3 regions of the Chondromyces crocatus genome follow, and region 2 is predicted to be linked to each of the others. Evidence: riboswitches for the same ligand, from Rfam matches in the RefSeq annotation. Region 2 holds a riboswitch; each other region holds the start of a gene.
What was found. Region 2 has a riboswitch for cobalamin ahead of CMC5_RS09620 (aminotransferase family protein). Riboswitches for the same ligand answer to the same signal wherever they lie in the genome.

Region 1 (6,609 bases), 1.2 Mb from region 2:
CGGCGTACGTCCCGTTGGTGCTCCCGTGATCCTCGACGAGCCACGTCCCCGTCTGCCACCGGAGCGTCGCGTGCGCTCCCGAGACCGTCGCCTCCGAGAGCACGATGTCTTGATCGCTCCGCCGCCCGATGGTGATCACCGACTTGTCCAGCGGCAGCAGCGTCCCCACGATGTCCGGCGCGTTGCTCGCGTAGCTGACCAGCAACGACTGCGCGCCAGGCGTGAAGTTCGTCCGAAGCGCGCCACCCGGCGGCGGACCTGGATCGAGACGCTCTCGCGGTAGCTGGATGGGGCTCGTCGTCAGCTGCGACGGGTTGAAGAACCGCATGTGACGCGCCTGCGGGCGCATCGTCGGGTCTTCGTTGAGACCGCGGAAGATCTGCCGGATCTCGTCATGCGACAGGCCTGCCGGCACATCGAACATGATCTGCTGCTTCATCGGCTTGACCCGCGGCTTGTAGCCAGGCTCGGGGACGCGGCAGGTCCACATCTCCCAGAGCGTCAGGGCCATCGCGTACACATCGTCTTCGGGGCTGGCACCACCACTGCGCAACCGCTCCGGGGACATGTAGTTCGGCGTCCCGCCGTCGGGCGGCGCCCCCGGCTTGCGCGCCGAAGCACGCGCGCGCTCCTGAGCGAAGCCGAAGTCCAGGATCACCGTCCGCCCCTCGGAGACCATCACGTTGCCGGGCTTCAGGTCACCGTGCACCAGCCCCTGGGCGTGGATCGCCGCAAGACCGTTGCAGACCTCGCTCGCGATCTTGCGGAACTCGTCGGCGGAGTACCCCCCTTGCGCCTTCCGCTTGCGGATGTGCGTGTGCAGCGTCTGGCCAGGGATCTGCTCCATGACCAGGATCGGGCCCCAGAGGCTCGGCGCCAGGTCATGGACGCGGCAGACGTTGGGGTGGCCGACCGATCGCGCGAGCAGCAGCTCCTGACGAAGCGCCTCGTCGTCTCCGGGCATGCGCGACTCTTCACGCACGACCTTGAGCGCCACCGTTTGCTGGGTGGAGCGATCGAATGCCAGGAAGACCTCGCCCATGCCGCCTTTACCAAGGCTCTGACGGATCTCGTAACGGTCATTGATGACCGTTCCGGCAGTGATGGGAGGGGGAGACGTCTTGGTCACGGCCTCAGTCAAAACGGTAGAGCCTCAACGCCGGTGCGTGCCGACACCAACCTGGGCGACAGCGTCGTCTATCTGAGCGACAAGCGCAACGAGTCGTTACAGAGAAGAGACGTGCCGGCGTTACCCTCCTCCTACCCTTCGGCCTTCGAAGTTTCCATCCCCATGAGGCCGGCTCCACCCAACCCGCACCGGAAGCCCCCTGCAGCACGCCTGGGACGCCAGGACACCGATCGGAGCGCTTGACGCTCTACCGTGACCTGAACTAGGTCGCGGGTGCAGGCCTGTCGGGCCTGCCGATCTCGCGCAGTGGGCGCGAGGCACAGCCGTGTCGGCCGACCGATGCCCGGGGCTCGTCCCGGGCGGCAGTCGTCCTCGCAGCGACGCCTCGCGCCAGCCAACAGGGAAGCCGGTGAGAGACCGGCGCGGCCCCCGCCACTGTGACCGGGGACGAAGGCGGAACATCCACTGGAGCTCCGGCGCCTTTCTTTCAAGGAAGCGCCGCCTCTGGGAAGGACCGCTGGAGGACGATCCGGGAGCCAGGAAACCTGCTGCATGAGACCGTCCGCGGCTCCGGGGTGGAGCATGCGGCGGGCATCAGGTCTCGCCCTGTCCTCGCCTGGCCGCGCGCTGCCCCGAGCACGGAGTCGACCGTGTGGAACGGCGCGGTGTGGCGCCCGGAAAGGACAGCAGCAATGGGACGGCAAAGAAGCATGCGGGGCGGTCGCTGGGACCTCTCCTGGACGTCGATCGGGCTGTGCGCCATGGTGGCCGTGGGTGTCTCCGCCGCCAGCGGATGCGGAGGAGGCGACGAGGATGGCTCGGGCGGCTCGGGTGCATCGACCAGCAGCCAGGGCGGCGCGGGAGGCGCCGGGGCAGGCGGCGCAGGCGGCACGGGCGGCGCGGGGGGTGACAGCGGCGATTGCCTCGATCCTTCGACTTACGCGGACGCCTTCTCGATCGTGGATTCGACGCTCTGTGCGGTCGGCGTCTACACCGCAGACGTCTCCCTCGGCTCGGTCACCTGGGGCCGACATGGCGGCCCCCTCCTCCTGGAGGTGGACAACCAGCACGGAGACCCCGCGCATCTCGTACGCCTCTCGCCACCGGCCGGCGCGACCGGCGCCATGACCTCCACGGTGACGACGATCGAGACCGGAACCCCGGCGGGCTCATACTTCGGAGGCCAGGCGCTCGACCTCCCCTTCTTCGACTGGACCGCACTCTCCTGGACGGGCGCCTTCCCCAACACCGAAGGGGAGCTCCTCCTCGTCACCAACGACACCGTCACGGAGCGGTACACCGTGAACGGCTTCTATGCAGCGACGGCCCTGGCAGGGCGCCTGCTCTACACGGGCCTCTCCTTGCTCGGCGAAGGCGCCAGCGGCGCCAACGCGCTGTATGCCGCCGACAGCTGCGGGACGGCCGATCAGAACCCGCGCTTCTTGCCCGAGGGCGACGCCACCTGCTCCGCCCCCGTCGAGGTCGACAGCTGGGGTGACTTCTCCGGACCGCTCACCATCGACCGCGCCGGCAACGCCTTCGCCATCCTCCCGACGTTCTCGGACGGTCAGGAAGCGCGGGCCTACGCAGCCGGGCAGGTGGCTCGTGGTGCGGGGGCCACCCAGGGGACCACGCTGTTCGAGCTCCCTGGCTTTGGGGACGCGCTGGCCGCCATGGCCCCCGAAGGGGACGCTCCCGGCCTCGTCGTCTTCCAGCCGACGGATCCCGCGACCTATGACTACCTCGACCCGCTGGCGACCCCCTACACGTCGGGCGCCACGGTGCAGCCCCAGGGTGAGCCTGCCGAGGTCCTCCGCCTCACCACCCCGAACACGGCCCTCGCGCTGACCACCGACGAGGACAACCGGGTCTGGGTGGGCCTGACCCTTCCAGGCGGCGTCACCACCTTCGTCGTTCTGGCCCGACGGTAACGCGGCCTCCGCAGAAGCGGATCATCGCTCGCGTTTCCCCTTACGTCCAACCCCAGACCGTTTCCTCGAGACAGCTCGGCTCCAGCGCCGGATGCCTCCGCGCAGGCCGGCCGCCATCGCCCGGCTGGGCTGCCGCTATCACGGAAAGGTCACCTGCCATCCCGGTCGCCATGACCCTCCTGCCGGTGTGCGTACAGGAAGGAGATGTCGACAGATTGACACGCCGGAGCCGCCTCGGTCAGACTGCGACGGAGGCGGTTGTCAGCCCCGCCACGTCTCCTTCTTGAACCGCGCGGGGAGCGCGCAGATCATGTCCGACGACCGCCAGCGAGAGGGAACTGGCAGCTCGACCTCGCCGAAGGGTGCTGCTCTGTCGGATCCGCTCATCGGTCGCGTGATCAACGATCGCTTCAAGATCGTCAGTGTCATCGCGCGTGGTGGCATGGGCAAGGTCTACCGCGCCGAGCAAGCGCCGCTCGGACGCATCTGCGCCCTCAAGGTCCTCAGCCCCAAGTACGACGGCGATCGCGATCCCGAGTTCCACCGCCGCTTCGTCCTCGAAGCCGCGACGGCCTCCAAGCTCACCCACCCGAACACGGTCACCGTCTTCGACTACGGGCAGAGCGACGACATCTACTACATCGCGATGGAGTACATCGAGGGCAGGACCATGCACCGCGCCCTCCGCGAGGAAGGTCCCTTCGACGAGCAGCGCACCTCGTACATCGCGCGACAGATCTGCCGCTCTCTCCGCGAAGCGCACGGCCTCGGTGTCGTGCACCGCGACCTCAAGCCGGGCAACGTCTTGCTCGTCACCCACGAAGACGAGCAGGACCATGTGAAGGTCCTCGACTTCGGCCTGGTGAAGGACGTCGAGAGCGGCCAGGACCTCACCCAGCAAGGGCTGTTCATGGGCTCGCCGAAGTACATGGCGCCCGAGCAGATCACCGGCGGCGAGATCTCTGCGCGCACGGACGTCTACGCGCTCGGCGTGATGATGTACGAGATGCTGACCGGCCAGGTCCCGTTCGATCGTGGCGCCAGCGTCAGCACGCTCATGGCCCACGTGCACGACGCCGTGCCGCCGATGCACGAAGTCTACCCGGGGCTCGCCATCTCTCCTGCCATGGAGGGGCTCATCTACCGGTGCCTCGACAAGAACCCGAGGGCCCGCTTCGCCTCGATGAACGACGTCCTCATCGCGTTGAAGCGCACGGGTGGCGCGACGTTGACGGACACGAACGACGTCTTGCCGGCGGTCGCGGGCAACTACAGCCGCAGCTCGCGCCCCTCGCTCGCGACGAGCGGCGAGCACTCGACCGCCTCCGTCAACTACGGCGCGAACTACACGGGGAACTACTCCGGCACCTACTCCGGCGCGCACTCGGGTCCGCACTCCGCCCCGCCCACGAACCCGATCGCCTACCCGGGCCTGCTCTCACCCGACGCCAGCTCGCAACCTCCCCCGGGCGCGCCCGTCTTCGTCCCGCCCCCCATCACCGACTCCCTGGGCCCCAGACCGCGACCTCCGAGTGGCGCTCCCGCCGCGGCACCGAGCGGCATGCGCCGGCTCCTCCCCTGGGCGGTGGGTGGCGTCCTCGCGTCCGTCATCGGCGTGGGCGTGGTCCTCTCCAGCGGCTCCAAGCCCACCACGGGCGCAGACCAGGCGAGCACCGGCGCCCCCTCCGTGGCGACGACCGCAGCGCCCGCGCCCACCCCCTCGGTTGCTCCTCAGGCACCCACGAGCCTCGCCGTCTCGCACGACAAGCCTGCGTCCCTCACCATCGACGTCGAGAGCAATCCCCCTGGCGCCGTCGTCCTCGAAGGCGCCAAGGAACTCTGCGCAGCGACGCCGTGTCGCATCACCTGGCACGGCGACGACGCCTCACCGGCCGTCAAGCACGAGCTCACCTTCGAGAAGCGGGGCTTCAAGCCCACCAAGGTCAGCGTCATCGGCGCCGAGGACAGGGTAAAGGTCAAGCTCGAAGCGGCACCCGCCGGACGCCTCCCCCCGCCCAAGCCCGAGGGGTACAAGGACAACCCGTTCGGCAACTGAACCCACGCGCCCAGCAGGGCCCTGGTCGCGCTCCCGCTGGTGGACCGCGCGCCGCGTCGTCGCTCCCGCAACCCGCCGCGACCACACTCACCGCCCTGCCGCGAAGCTTGCCCCGGGCAGGCCACCTGAGCGACAACGGGATCGATGGCGTATCCCGTCTCCCGAACGCCGAGCGCAGCCTCCACGCCGCCAAGGCGCCGCCGCTCGCAGCGGATCCGGCTCACCGCGTTCGCCGCCTTGCTCGCAGCGACCCTGCTCCCCGCGAGCGCCCTCGCCGATGCTCGCACCGAAGCCCGCCGTCATTTCAAGACGGGCATGGAGCTCATCACGAAGCGGCGCTTCGATGAAGGCATCAAGGAGCTCGAGAAGGCGAACGAGATCCTCCCGCACCCCAGCGTCGTCTACAACATCGCCCGCGCGCACGCCGAGGCAGGCAACCTCGAACAGGCCGTCGCGAGCTACCGTCAATACCTCGCGAGCGAACCCGAAGATCGCGACAAGGTCTCCCAGGTCCTCCGCCAGCTCGAAGAGAAGCTCGCCGCCCAGCGCGCCGCCACCGAGCCGCCCAGACCCCCGTCGACGACCCAGCCTCCACCGCTGACCCCACCGCAGCCTGGCGAGCAACCGCCCACGGGCCCCACGGCCCCGACCGGCCAGCCCCCCAGGCCCGGCGAGCAACCCGATCGACCCACCGAGCCTCAGCGCCCCTCGGGTGAACAGCACACGCCGGGCACCCCCGTCACCCCCGACACCCGACAGCTCGTCGGCGAGGCGCGCACCGACGACATCTACCAGGAGACCGTCGTCACGGCCTCGCGCAACGCGCAGAGCCCCCTCGACGCCCCCAGCTCCACCACGATCATCACCCGGCAGGACATCCGCCTCTCCGGCATCACCCGCATCCCGGAGCTGCTCCGCCGCGTCGCCGGCATGGACGTCATGCAAATCACGGGTGGTGACACCAGCGTCTCGATGCGCGGCTTCAACAGCCGCCTCTCGAACAAGCTGCTCGTCCTGATCAACGGACGCACCGCGAAGAACGACATCCTCGGCTCCACCTTCTGGGAGATGTTGACCATCGACGTCGACCAGATCGAACGCATCGAGGTCGTACGCGGCCCTGGCTCCGCGCTCTACGGCGCCGACGCCTTCGTGGGCATCGTCAACATCATCACCATCGCGCCAGGCGAAGGCCGCGACGGCGCCCGCGTCGGCGTCGGTGATCAGGTCCAGGGTTACGGCTCCGTGTGGACCACCGGCCGCGAGGGCGACTTCGGCTACCGCCTCTCCGCAGGCTTCACCCGCTATCCCCGCTGGACGCGCGAGGTCGCCCCCGACCGCATCGATCTCGACCTCACCAGCCAGAGCCAGAACCTCGGCGCGCAGAACGTACGACTCGATCTCAGGACCACGCAGCGCCTCGGCAAGGGCCGCATGCTCCATCTCGGTGGTGGCTACTCCCGCAACGAGATGAACATCTACGGCATCGGCCC
Region 2 (6,609 bases):
CGGATCCCTTGCCGGATGATCTCGTGCCCCGCCGCGAAGCAGATCAGGTGGGTGAACCCATCGATGACCAGCGAGCTCCCCGACGTGACCGACGAGGCGATCGCCTCCCGCATCGAGCACAGCTTGTCCATCGCGCCCTCAGACTTTCCCCGCCGCCCAGTGCCGCGCGTCCAGCTCGACCAGGCACGCCTCCAGCACCCCCAGCAGCACATCCACCTCGTGCTTCCCCACCACCAGCGGCGGCGCGAAGCGGATCGTCGACTTCCCGCACGACAGCAGCAGCACCCCCTTCTGGAACGCGAGCTGCTCCAGCTCCCCCACGTACGCGCTCGCCGGCTCCAGCGTCCCTGGCTTGACGAACTCGGCCCCCACCATCAACCCCACGCCGCGCACGTCCCCGATCACCGGGTGCCGCGCCTTCAGCGCCCTGAGCCCAGCTTGCAGATAGTCCCCCGTCTCCCGCACCTGATCGAGCAGCCCCTCCACCACATCCAGCGTCGCCAGCGCCGCCGCGCAGCACACCGGGTTCCCCCCGTACGTGCTCCCGTGCGACCCCCGCGGCCAGCTCATCACGCTCTCCTTCGCCACGATGGCCCCGAGCGGCATCCCGGACGCGATCCCCTTCGCCGACAGCAGGATGTCCGGCATCACCCCGAAGTGCTCCGCCGCGAACATCTTCCCCGTCCGCCCGATGCCCGACTGCACCTCGTCGAACACCAGCAGGATCCCGTGCTCGTCGCAGATCCGCCGCAGCTCCTCCAGGAACCCGACCGGCGGCACCACGTAGCCCCCCTCGCCCAGGATCGGCTCCACGAAGATCGCCGCCACCTCCCGCGGGTCCACGTGGTTGACGAAGTACTCCTTCTCGAGGAGCCGCGCCGGATGGCTCGCCTCGTCCCCGCCCCCCTCGCTCCGGTACGGGTTCGCGTACGGGATGTGGAGGATCCCTGGCAACAGCGGCCCGAAGAACGCCCGCTGCGCCACCTTCGACGAGTTCAGCGAGATCGCGCCGTACGTGCGCCCGTGGAACCCGCCCTTGAACGCCACCACGTACTGCCGCCGCGTGTGGTGCCGCGCCAGCTTCAGCGCCCCCTCCACCGCCTCGGTCCCCGAGTTGGTCAGGAACACCTTCTTCGGCCCCATCGCCGGCAGGTAGCTCGCCAGCCGCGCGCAGATCTGCGCGAACGAGTCGTAATAGAAGTCCGTCCCGCAGATGTGCAGGAACCGCTCCGCCGCGCTCTTGATCGCGCTCACCACGTGCGGATGCGCGTGCCCCGTCGACGCCACCGCGATGCCCGCCATGAAGTCGAGGAACCGGTTGCCATCGACGTCGTACACCCAGGGCCCTTCCCCCCGGTCCACCACCAGCGGGTACTCCTTGATGTACGACGGTGACGCGTACTGCCTGTCCAGCGCGATGATCTCCCGCGCTCGGGGACCAGGGGGCGCGACCTGCACTTCGGGAAACAGCATGCTCATTGGAACCTCGAATCAACCCATCCGGGTCTGGGACTGCTCACGCATGAACTGGGCGACGTAGTAGGGACCGCAGCCCCCCTTGCCGGTCGAACCGCTCCCCTTCCAGCCAGAGAACGCCTGCACCCCGGGCCACGCCCCCGTCGTCGCCCCCGTGCGCCGGTTCGCGTAGAGCACCCCCGCCTCCGCGTGCTCCAGGAAGAACGCCACGTCGGCGTCCTTGCGGCTGAAGATCCCCGCCGTCAGCCCGTACGCGCAGTCGTTCGCCAAGGTCAGCGCCTCCTCCAGCGCGCCGAACCCCGTCACCCCCACGAACGGCAGGAACAGCTCCTCGCGCATCAGCCGGTGCCCGTGCGCGATCTCCACCACCGTCGGCGCCACGAAGTACCCGTCCGAAAGCGCCCCCGCGAGCCGCAGCCGCTCCCCGCCCGCGTGCACCACACCATCCCGCCGCGCCTCCGCCGCCGCGTGCTCGAACCGCGCCACGGACGCCGGCTGGATCACCGGCCCCACGAACGTCGGCACCTCCGTCGGGTCCCCCACCCGCGCGCTCCGCGCCTTCTCCGACAGCCCCGCGAGGAACGCCTGCTTCAGCGACTCGTGCACGTACACCCGCGACAGCGCGCTGCACTTCTGCCCCGAGAGCCCGAACGCCGACCGGAAACACCCCTCGATCGCCGCCTCCAGGTCCGCGTCCTTGCACACGATCGCCGGGTTCTTCCCGCCCAGCTCCAGGAAACACGGCCGGATGCGCGTCGCGTTGAGCTGCCCGTGGATCGCGTACCCCACGCTCTTGCTCCCCGTGAACGCCACCCCGTCCACGCCGGGATGCGCCACCAGCGCCGCCCCCAGCGTCTCCCCTTCCCCGTGCACCACCTGGAACACCCCGTCGGGGAGCCCGGCGTCCCTCAGCGCGTGGAACAGCCCCTCCGCGCACCACGGCGCCTCCTCGCTCGGCTTCAGCACCACCGCGTTCCCGCCGAGGAGCGCCCCCGCGCTCATCCCCGCCGCCAGCGCCAGCGGGAAGTTGAACGGCGCGATCACCACGAACACCCCGTACGGCCGCAACACGCTCCGCGTGTCCTCGTTCGGCGACAGCCGCGCCAGCGGCTTCACGAACCCCTGCGCCTCTTCGAGCTGCCCCGCGTAGTAGCGCAAGAGGTCCGCCGACTCCTCCACGTCCCCCAGCGACTCCAGCCGGTTCTTCCCGACCTCCAGCGCCATGATCGCCGACAGCGAGAGCCGCCGCTCCGAGATCAGGTCCGCCGCCTTCCGCAGGATCCGCGCCCGCTCCTGCCAGGGCGTCGCGCCCCAGCCCCGCTGCGCCTCCCGCGCCACCCGCATCACCCGATCCACCTCGCCCACGGGCGTGCGGTGGAAGCGCGCGAGCAGCTCCCCGGGCCGCGCCGGATTGCGGCTCTCCAGCAGATCCCCGCTCTCGAACGCCTTGCCCCCGATCCACGACGGGAACACCCCACCAAGCCCACGGCGCACCGCTGCCAGCGCCTCGTCGAACTGCGCGTGCAGCGCCGTCATGTCGGCGTCGAGAACCGAATACGTGATGCGAAACGTCATGACCCCTCCGTACGCGGCGCCGTCCTGCCAGCGTCGCGAACCGAAACCGTGATGCACACCGTCATGGCCTCTCCAAGCAGTGCGTGATCCCCTGGGCGAGCTTCTCCACCAGCTCGTCCACCTCGCCCTCGGTGATGGTCAGCGGCGGGCCGATCATCACCAGGTCTCCGTCGGTCCCATCCGCGTGCCCCGTGTTCGGCCACAGGATGAGTCCCTCCTCGAAGAGCCGATCCAGGAGCCCCTCCACCACCTTCCGCGCCCGCGGGAACGGCCTCCGCGTCGCCTCGTCCTCCACCAGCTCCACCCCCGCGATGAGCCCCACCCCCTGCACCGAGCCCACGTGCGGCAGGGGCAGCACCACCTCCCGCAGCCGCCGGTGGAGCCGCTCCCCCATCCGCGCCGCGTGGTTCACCACGTCGTGCCGCTCGAAGTAGTCCAGCACCGCCACCCCCGCTGCCGTCATCGCCGGCGCTTGCAGGTACGTCTGCGCGTGCATGAACCCCCCGGAGCCCAGCCGCATCTCCTCCAGGTGCGCTTGCTTCACCAGCAGCGCGCTCAGCGGCACGTACCCCCCGCTCAGCCCCTTCCCCAGCACCAGAAGGTCCGGCGAGAACCCCAAAAGCTCACTCGCGAAGAACCGCCCCGTGCGCCCGCAGCCGCACATCACCTCGTCGGCGATCATCAAGATCCCGTGCCGCCGACAGATCTCCCCGACCCGCTCGAAGTACCCGGGCGGAGGCACCGCCGCCCCTGCCGACGACCCGATCACCGGCTCCGCGATGAACGCCGCGATCGTCTCCGCCCCCTCGCGCACGATCGTCTCCTCCAGCAGCCGCGCATAGTGCGCCGCCCCCTCGCGCTCGTAGTCGTCGAGCCCCGACCGATACGGATAGGGCGCCGCCGTCGTCACCACCTCCGACAGGAGCGGCCCGAAGAACCGCTTGTAGTGCGGCCGCCCCGACATCGACAGCGCGTAGAGCGTGTTGCCGTGGTAGCTCGGCATCCGCGCGATCACCTTCGCCCGCTGCGGCTCCCCCCGCTCGACCCAGAGCTGCCGCGCAAACTTGATCGCCGCCTCGATCACCTCCGACCCCGACCCGAGGAACGCCGCCCGATCGAGCCCCGCCGGCGCCATCGCGCACAGCCGCGCCGCGAGCTGCTCCGTCACCTCGGAGGTGAAGTGCGTCCCGTTGACGTACGCCACCTGCACGAGCTGCTCGTGCACCCGCGCCGCCACCTCCCGGTTGCCGTGCCCCACGCTCGCGACGAGCGCGCCCGCCGACCCGTCGAGGTAACGCTTCCCCTGCCGGTCGAACAGGTACACCCCCTGCCCGTGCGAGACGACCGGATAGGTGCGGCCCAGATTGCGCAGGAGGACATGCCCCTCCGGATAACGAACCGATTCCACGGCCAATCACCTCGCAACCTCAGGGCACACGTCCGCCCTCTCGGAGCGAACACGCACCCGCCTCGTCGAAGCACACGTCCGCCCTTCTGGAGCGAGCGCGCGCCAGCCCTGCCGAGACACACGCCCGCTCTCACCGAGCGACCATGCCGCCGATTCTCCGCGCATTCACGACGACCATTCCAAGGCCATCGCGTCCCACGCAATGACCCCACGGAGCACTGCAATGCAGCGCCCGCAAGCCCGCGCAGGCCATGCCCATCACGCCTTCAGGGCTCGAACCCCTGAAAGACGACCGTCTATCGATGCATCACGGCATCCGGAACCAACGACCTCCGAATCCTTCATCGCCCAAGAGGACGACCTGGAATCACCAAGGAGGAGGCTCGAAATCCGGGGTCACGCGAATCCGCATCGACCTCGACATTCAACCTTGCCGCCTTCCCTAGAGGCTCCAGGCCGGACCGCCCGCGAATGTCTCTCGCGCACGGATGCTGGCAGGTCTTCGGACTCGCGAGCCTTCCGGCATGACGCCGGATTCCTACTTCCCGCCGCTTCCCAGCTCCCTCGGGGAGCCAGTGCACCAGACGGGTTTCGTTCTCACTCACCGCTGCCGGGCAGCCCCGGATTCACACCGGGTTCCCTATTAAGCCTGCGCACGGGCGCAGGCACCAGCACGTCGATCCCGTACCCTCAGGAGCCTTCGCCTGTCAAGCGACAGGTTCCCGACGCGATGAGCCCGGGCCTCCCGGCCGTTGACGCTCATCGGGCAGGCCATGCAATGTGGAGAATCACCGGGGGTTGGTCTGCATGCACGAGGAGAAGCCGACGAAGTCTGGGGAGACGGCCGTCGCAGGAGAACCCTCCGCGGAACCATCGTCTGCCATCGATGTCCCCTCGGTGGTTCCCGACCTCCTGACAGCGCGCCAGGCGCCCATGCGGTCGCCCGAGGTCCCTCCTGACGCTCTGCGGACCTTCACCACCGACTACCGCGAACGCGTGACGGACCGCCATGCGCACGTGCGGCTGCTGGGCCTCCCCCCCGAACTCCTGCACGAGCGGGACCTTCGAGGCATCCAGCTCGATCACCTCTTCGTCCCCTTGCGCTTCGTCCACGAGAGCGGACATCTCGGTCACCGGAGCCTCGACGAGCTGCTCAGCACGCACCGCAGCGTCGTCGTGCTCGGCGATCCAGGCATGGGCAAGACCACCCTGCTTCTTTACCTGAGCCTGGTCTGCGCAGGCCTCATCCCGCTGACCCGGCCAGCGCTGGAGCCGCGGGTTCCGCTCTTCATCTCGCTCCGCGAACTCACGATGGCCCGCACCGACACCCCCGACCTGCGCTTCATCGACCATCTCGCCCGGAGCGCCAGGGCGGACCTGTCGCTCCCGGGTGCACACGACATGCACTTCGACGCCATGCTCCGGCTCGGGCAGGCCATCGTGCTGCTCGACGGGCTCGACGAGGTGGGCAGCACCGCCGCCCGCGACCGCCTCGCGCAGGACATCCGCGCTTTCCAGACCGAGTATCCCCGCGCCCCCATCTGGGTGACCTCGCGCATCCACGGCTACACGCCCGACATCGCGCTCCCTTCGAACCGCTTCGAGCACGTACGCATCGCCTCGCTCCAGGACGACCAGATCGAGGACTTCCTCGCGCGCTGGTACGGCATCCAGATCCCCGACTCCCCCGGCCAGCGCACCGAGCAACGAGAGTCACTGCGCCGCGCCATCTTTCGTACGCCCGGCGTGCGCCGCCTCGCGGGCAACCCGCTCTTGCTCACGGTGATCGCCTTCATCCACCAGGTGGTCGGCGACCTCCCGCAGGATCGCGGCCGGCTTTACGAGCAGTGCATCGAGATGCTGCTCCGGAGCTGGCTCGACGCCAAGCGCGGCCCCGCCGACCACGCCGAGCGACACCCCTTCGAGCACCTGCGCCTGCACCAGGATCGGCAGAAGGACTACCTGGCCCACCTGGCCCTCCACATCCAGAGCCACCCCTGGAAGGCCCGCACCAGGCTGCGCGACGACGCGTCTCGGGGACTCATCGACCGCGACGAGGCGCTGGAGTGCCTCGCCCAGCGCCACCTCGCGAGCAGCCAGCGCGCTCGACCCCACCTCGATCTCGCGGACGCACGCGACGAGATGAGGCA
Region 3 (6,609 bases), 690 kb from region 2:
AGGACGCGGACGAAGCGGAGGTAGAGGGGGGTGATGAGGGCGGCCACGCGCTCGCCCTTGGGGGTGACGCCGCGCAGGGCGGTGCCGCTCTGGGGGCCGCGGGTGAGTTCGCCGACGGCTTGCTGGATGCGGGCGCGGCGCACGTCGTCGGTCTCGACGGCGAGGAGGGGGGCGTAGATGGCGATGGGGGGGACGTTGAGGCGCGGGCTGTCCTCGACGAGGACGTCGAGCCAGGCGTTGCGCGCTTCCGGGGTGAGCTCGCCGTAGACGTGGGCCGCGGCGATGGCGGCCTCGGCGTCGGTGGCGAGGGCGGCGAGCCACTCGCGCCAGGCCGCGACGATGCGGTCGTCCGGGGCTGGCTGGCCGTTCGAGGTGTCCTGCTCTTGCACTGCTTCGTCTGTGTCTTCGTCTGCGTCTCTGGCCGGGTCGTGATCGGCCATGTTTCAGCGCCCCGGAGGGACGAGCTGCGCCCCGATGTCACGCTCCAGGTCCTGGAGCAGCTCGGAGAACTCTGCGTCGCGGCCGGGGGGGGCCGTGAGGACGAGATCGCCTCCGCGTTCGGCGAAGACGTTGGCGAGCCCGTCGCTGGCCTCGATGATGCCCTTCAAGAAGACGACATCGGAGGGACGCACCTGGACGGCTTGCACGAGCATGCCCTGGGTCGCTTCGGCGACGGAGAGGGGTCGAGGGCCAGGGCGGCTGAGCTGGCGCCGCTCGGAGCGGGTGCGTTTCTGGGTGCCGGTCCCGGGATCGTTCGTGGCTGCGCCATCGGCCCCGCCCGCCGCTGCGTCGCGCTCGTGCCCCATCGTCATGAGGCGCGCAAGCTAAGCACCGCTGGATGGAGGGATCCAGCGGGCATCGGCTCTTCCTTCTGTCGTGGTCTTCCGGCCGCAGGATCTGCGCCGCTGTTTTTCGGGAGTGCGGGGAGGCGGGAGAAATCGGCCGGAGCGCGGCCGTCCGGCGGAGCGGTTCGCGCGGGCTCGTGAGTTTGCACCCCACGACGCGCTAGACTCGGCGGCGATGTCTCGAAGGCTCATCCGTTCGTCCACTTTGCCGTGTGTTTCCGTGACCCCTTCGTCCCCGGACCAGGGGGAGGAGCGTGAGCACGACGACGAGGCGGCCCTGGAGCTGCCGCCGCTCGACGCGGACGAGGAGCCCGCGGAGCAGGACGAGGATCTGGCTGCGTTGCTCGATGTGCCGGAAGACGAGGGGGATCCATTCGATGACGCGGAGGCGCGTGAGCTGCCCGTGGATCTGCCGGCGTCGGTCGAGGAGGAGGCGGGGGGAGACCGCGAGGACGAGCGCGAGGTCGACGTGGGGCCGCTCGACGAGGGGATGTCGCTCGACGAGGAGGCAGGGTGGTCGGGCGAGGAAGGTGACGGGAACGCCGATCACGGGGAGGAGATCGACGAGGTGGTGGCGGGCGACGACGATGGAGGCGCAGAAGGGACGGGGGAGGCGCCCGAGGACGCCGTCGATGAGTCGGAGCTGCCCGCGCTGGATGCGGACGACGAGGGGAACTACGAGGGGCAAGATCTGCTGGGAGAGCTGCCCGATCTGCCCGACGATCCGCCGCCTTCGTGGGATGCGTCGCCGTGGGCGGTGATCGCTGGTGCTGGCGCCGAGGTGCCGTGCGCGACGCTGGACGTGGCCAGCGGTCGGGTGGTGGCCGGGGGGAGTGTGCTGCTGGTGGTGCCGCCCGGGGAGCGGGTGGCGCGGCGGCCCGGGCTGGATGCGACGGCAGCGTCGGTGGTGCTGCTGGACGACGCACTGGTGGTGGCGACGCGGCGTGGGCGGCTGCTGGAGAGCCAGGATGAGGGGGCGACGGCGACGCCAATGGGGGCGTGGCGCGCGGGGAGCGGGACGCCGATGTCGCTGGCACGGACGCCAGGGCGGCTGTGGATCCTCTCGGAGGGGACGTTGTGGTCGCTGACGGCCGGAGGGAGCGCCGCGGTGCCGGTGGTGACGGGCTCGCGCGAGGGCGGCGTGGTGCGGATCGCGGCGAGCGGTGGGGCGTTGTTCGCGTTGTGGAAGGCGCGCGGGGCGGCGCAGCTCCAGCGGCTGCGAGGGGATGATGAAGGGCCGGTGGAGGTGCCGCTCGCGGGAGCGGCGCAGCATGCGGCGTCAGCGCGTGAGGTGGTGATCGCGGCCGGGGCGCAAGGAAAGGCGCTGGCGGTGGCGAGCGCAGAGGTGCTGTGCGTGTCGCGCGATGGGGGCGCGACGTTCCAGAGCGTCGGGGGGCTGGGTCGGGTGGTGGCGATGGCGTTCGCGGGGGCGTCGGAGTCGGCGCCGCTGCTTGCGGTGTGCGCGCGGGAAGGGGAGGCGCAGGCCGAGCTGGTGCGGATCCCTGCGGTGGGAGCGGCGACGCGGATCGCGACGCTCGGGGCGCGGCGCTCGGGCGACGAGGACGACGCGCCCGGGGCGAGCGGTGCGGCGATGGCGTGGGATGCGGGCCGTGAGGTGGTGTGGATCGCGTGTCAGTTCGGGCTGCTCGCGGTGGCGGCGAAGCAGGAGCACTGAGTCGAGTTTCACCGTGCGGTTCACCTGGAGCGCGCCGATCGCGAGTTCGCTTCAGGTGGCCAGGCGAGGGCTGCACGACAGCGATCGCGTCGTCCTTTCGCATCGCGGAAGGGAAGCCGTCGAGCCCGTCGTTCCTGCGGCGCGCGATGCGTGCGGTCCACGTCCCGGTGTCGATGTGCAGGGGGGAGACAGTGCGTGATGCCACGGGCGCGGCGAATGGATGCGTTCGGATGGCGTGCTCGATGATCTGCCGGTGACCAAAGGCCATATCGACGGCACAGGAGCTGCAGCGATTCATGTGATCGCATGGCACCAGAACGACAGTCCGGGATCGCCACCGAATTCGATGACGAGCGGATGGCAGGTGGGAGGGCCGCTGGCTGGTCGGGCTTTCGCACGTTCGTCTGGTCAGCTCGCCGCCACCATGGGTGGTGCCATCGTTGGTGCCGAGGTGCGGGCCAGTTCCAGGCTTCTCGGCGGGGATCCAGAGATGAGGACAATCAGCCATGAACACGACAGTTCACATGCCGACGGCACTCATTGCGGCCACCTTCGTGGGGGGCTGCATCGTGGCAGATGCCGAGAGTGCGGACGACGACAGAAGGTCCGTGGCGGACCTCGAATTCAAGCATTGCGCCATCGAGACGAGTTCCAGGACCGCTGACCAGGCCGACGTTCGTCCAGCATCACGTGCGCCCGAGTGCTTTCGAACCTTCTCCCAGGCCCTTCAGTTTGCGACCAGCGGGCGTGTGCAGCTCCCCCTGGAGGCCGTCCTGGAAGATCTGGACGAAGCCGTGGGGAGCCTCGATGCGCCCGGGCTCGATGGTACGTACGTGATCGGGATCGAATACGACGACGCCAATTTCCGTGGTTCCACGAAAACCTATTTTGGCGATACGACGTGCGATGGGACGGAGCGCTTCGTCAGCTGGGTCGGTGAGGAGTGGAATGACAGAATCTCGTCGGCGCGAGCGTATTCGGAGTGCAACCACTCGTACCACTACGAGCACATCAATTTCGGTGGTGCGATCATGGATTGTGGCAGCTCGTGCAATTACATCGGTGACGCCTTGAATGACGAGACGTCGTCGATCCGCTGGACGAATTGAGCCGCAAGCGGCCGAGGACCAGGGGCTCGCTCCACCTGTCCGCCCTCATGGAGCTGGCAGCGAGAACCTGAGCTGGCAGTGAGGACCTGGGGTCGAGCCAGCGCTTGGGATCGCTCATGGGCCGTGAAGCGTCATCGAGGGCAGTACACGGTCGTCATCGTCGATGGTCTCCCACACTGTATGAGCCACGAGCGAGCGTGGGACTCTCCACAAGTGTTTCTGTCGCGCTCCTGGGAGGGACAGATGGAGGCCTCGGTCGTCCTTCCTGGTTGTCTTGCCGGCTGGTCTTCCGTCGAGGGGGGGACGCACACGGCCGTCTCGCGCAGAAGTGCCGAGAGATGCTGGCGTCGATGCCTCGACCCCGACATCTGGTTGACAGGTCGACCCCCACCCCAATAGGTTGGGCCTGTGTTGGTTCCCCTGACACGGGTCAGGGGATGAAAAGGGAACCCGGTGTGATTCCGGGGCTGCCCCGCAGCGGTAAGCGAGAACGACCTTCACCTCAGGCACTGGTCCCTTCGGGGGCTGGGAAGCGGTGGACAGTAGGAAGCCGGCGAGAGCCGGAGCGCTCGTGAGCCCGAAGACCTGCCAGCATCTGGCGTCAGGAGACATCTGGCGCCGGTCACGACCTGGAAGCTTCGAGGGAGGCGGGTAGGTTTCGAGCTGGCAGGGCTCAACCACCTGTCCGCCTCGGCCCTGACCCGTCCCCCGCGCTGTTTTCAGTCGCCCGCGGGGGCGAGAGGTCGGTCCGAGGGCTCCTTCACCAGGGTCCGGCGCGTTCGCGCGCATCGGCTGGCTTCTTCGTTCCCGCGGCATCCGCCGTGGAGCGGTCAGGCACCGCTCCACGCACCGCGCGAGGAGAAGAGCATGCTGAGTGAATCGACCCCGAAGACCAACGGCGCGGCGCCGTTGCGTGTGTCCCCGACGAGGAGCGCGACCACCGAGGAGACCTACCCGCAGACGACGATGCGGGTGACGAAGCGCAACGGCTCGACCGAGCCGGTGGATCTCAACAAGATCGTCCGCGCGGTGGGCCGCTGCTGCGTGGGGCTCACGGACGTGGACGCGCTGCGGATCGCGACGCGAACGATCAGCGGGCTGTACGACGGGGCGACGACGCGGGAGCTGGACCAGCTCTCGATCCAGACGGCGGCGGCGCTGATCGTCGAGGAGCCCCACTACGCGAAGCTCGCGGCGCGGCTGCTGGCCACGTACATCGACAAGGAGGTCCGCAACCAGGAGATCCATGCGTTCTCGCAGTCGGTCGCCACCGGGCACCGGCTCGGGTTGATCAACGAGCGGCTGTACGAGTTCGTCACCAGCAACGCGCGCAAGCTGAACGACGCGATCGAGCCCGAACGCGACCGGGAGTTCGAGTACTTCGGGCTGCGGACGCTGCAGGACCGCTACTTGCTGAAGCACCCGCAGACGCGCCTGGTGCTCGAGACGCCGCAGCACTTCTTCCTGCGGATCGCGTGCTCGCTGTCGGAGACGGTGACCGACGCCATCGAGCTGTACCGGCTGTTCTCGTCGCTGGAGTACATGCCCAGCTCGCCGACGCTGTTCAACACGGGGACGAAGCACGAGCAGCTGTCGAGCTGCTTTCTGCTGGACTCACCCGAGGATCACCTGCGCGGGATCTACCAGCGGTACACGGACGTGGCGATGCTCTCGAAGTTCTCGGGTGGCATCGGGCTCGCCTACCACCGGGTGCGGTCGCGTGGGTCACTGATCGAGAGCACGAACGGGTATTCGAGCGGGATCGTGCCGTGGCTGAAAACGCTGGATGCGTCGGTGGCGGCGGTGAACCAGGGCGGCAAACGGAAGGGAGCCTGCTGCGTGTACCTGGAGACGTGGCACGCGGACATCGAGGACTTTCTCTCGCTGCGGGACAACACGGGGGACGACGCGAGCCGCACGCACAACCTGAACCTCGCGAACTGGGTCTCGGACCTGTTCATGAAGCGGGTGGAAGCCGACGGGTCGTGGAGCTTGTTCGATCCGAAGACGGTGAAGGACCTGCCGGACCTCTACGGCGAGGCCTTCGAGCGGCGCTACGTGGAGGCGGAAGAGGCCGGGCTCGCCGTGAAGACGGTGAAGGCGCGGGAGCTGTACGCGCGGATGATGCGGACCCTGGCGCAGACCGGCAACGGCTGGATGACGTTCAAGGACAAGTCGAACCTGGCGTGCAACCAGACGGCGCTCGCGGGGCGGACGATCCACCTGTCGAACCTCTGCACGGAGATCCTGGAGGTGACGTCGAAAGAGGAGTCGGCGGTCTGCAACCTGGGGTCGATCAACCTGGCCCGGCACACGGCGGTGCAGGACGGGGCGGTGGTGTTCGACTTCGAGAAGCTCGCGCGTACGGTGCAGATCGCGGTGCGGCAGCTCGATCGGGTGATCGACCTGAATTACTACCCGATCCCGTCGACGAAGGCATCGAACGTGCGCTGGCGTCCGGTGGGCCTCGGGGTGATGGGGCTGCAGGACGTGCTGTTCCAGATGCGGCTGCCCTTCGACAGCGAGGGGGCGCGCGCGCTGTCCCGGCGGATCGCGGAGGAGATCTACTTCCACGCGCTCACGACGTCGGCGGATCTGGCGGTGGAGAAGGGGAGGCACCCGTCCTTCGAGGAGACGCGGGCGGCGCGCGGGGAGCTTCAGTTCGATGCGTGGGGCGTGAGGCCGATGGATGGCGAGCGATGGGAGGCGCTGCGCCGCCGGGTGCAGGTGGATGGCCTGCGGAACTCGCTGCTGGTGGCGATTGCGCCGACGGCGACGATTGCGTCCATCGTGGGCAGCTATGAATGCATCGAGCCGCAGGTGTCGAACCTGTTCAAGCGGGAGACGCTGTCCGGCGACTTCCTCCAGGTGAACCGCTACCTCGTGGCAGAGCTGAAGCAGCTCGGCCTGTGGACGGAGTCGGTGCGCGCACGGCTGAAGATGGCGGAGGGCTCCGTGCAGGGGCTTGCCGAGCTGCCGG

Region 1: another riboswitch for cobalamin. It lies ahead of CMC5_RS14205 (hypothetical protein); the one in region 2 lies ahead of CMC5_RS09620 (aminotransferase family protein).
Region 3: another riboswitch for cobalamin. It lies ahead of CMC5_RS12230 (ribonucleoside-diphosphate reductase subunit alpha); the one in region 2 lies ahead of CMC5_RS09620 (aminotransferase family protein).

Annotation. Positions count from the first base shown of each region.
Region 1 is NZ_CP012159.1:3,793,059-3,799,667, reverse strand. Features, by position in the region: gene CMC5_RS14210 (FHA domain-containing serine/threonine-protein kinase) at 1-1,129, opposite strand, end outside; cobalamin riboswitch at 1,529-1,676, shown strand; gene CMC5_RS14205 (hypothetical protein) at 1,822-3,060, shown strand; gene CMC5_RS14200 (serine/threonine protein kinase) at 3,371-5,116, shown strand; gene CMC5_RS14195 (porin family protein) at 5,261-6,609, shown strand, end outside.
Region 2 is NZ_CP012159.1:2,589,765-2,596,373, reverse strand. Features, by position in the region: gene CMC5_RS09635 (CoA transferase subunit A) at 1-131, opposite strand, end outside; gene CMC5_RS09630 (acetyl ornithine aminotransferase family protein) at 139-1,479, opposite strand; gene CMC5_RS09625 (aldehyde dehydrogenase family protein) at 1,492-3,051, opposite strand; gene CMC5_RS09620 (aminotransferase family protein) at 3,113-4,459, opposite strand; cobalamin riboswitch at 4,936-5,147, opposite strand; gene CMC5_RS09615 (metallophosphoesterase) at 5,393-6,609, shown strand, end outside.
Region 3 is NZ_CP012159.1:3,283,448-3,290,056, forward strand. Features, by position in the region: gene CMC5_RS12210 (hypothetical protein) at 1-440, opposite strand, end outside; gene CMC5_RS42400 (DUF4911 domain-containing protein) at 444-812, opposite strand; gene CMC5_RS12220 (midas domain-containing protein) at 1,066-2,520, shown strand; gene CMC5_RS12225 (hypothetical protein) at 3,027-3,629, shown strand; cobalamin riboswitch at 4,025-4,236, shown strand; gene CMC5_RS12230 (ribonucleoside-diphosphate reductase subunit alpha) at 4,497-6,609, shown strand, end outside.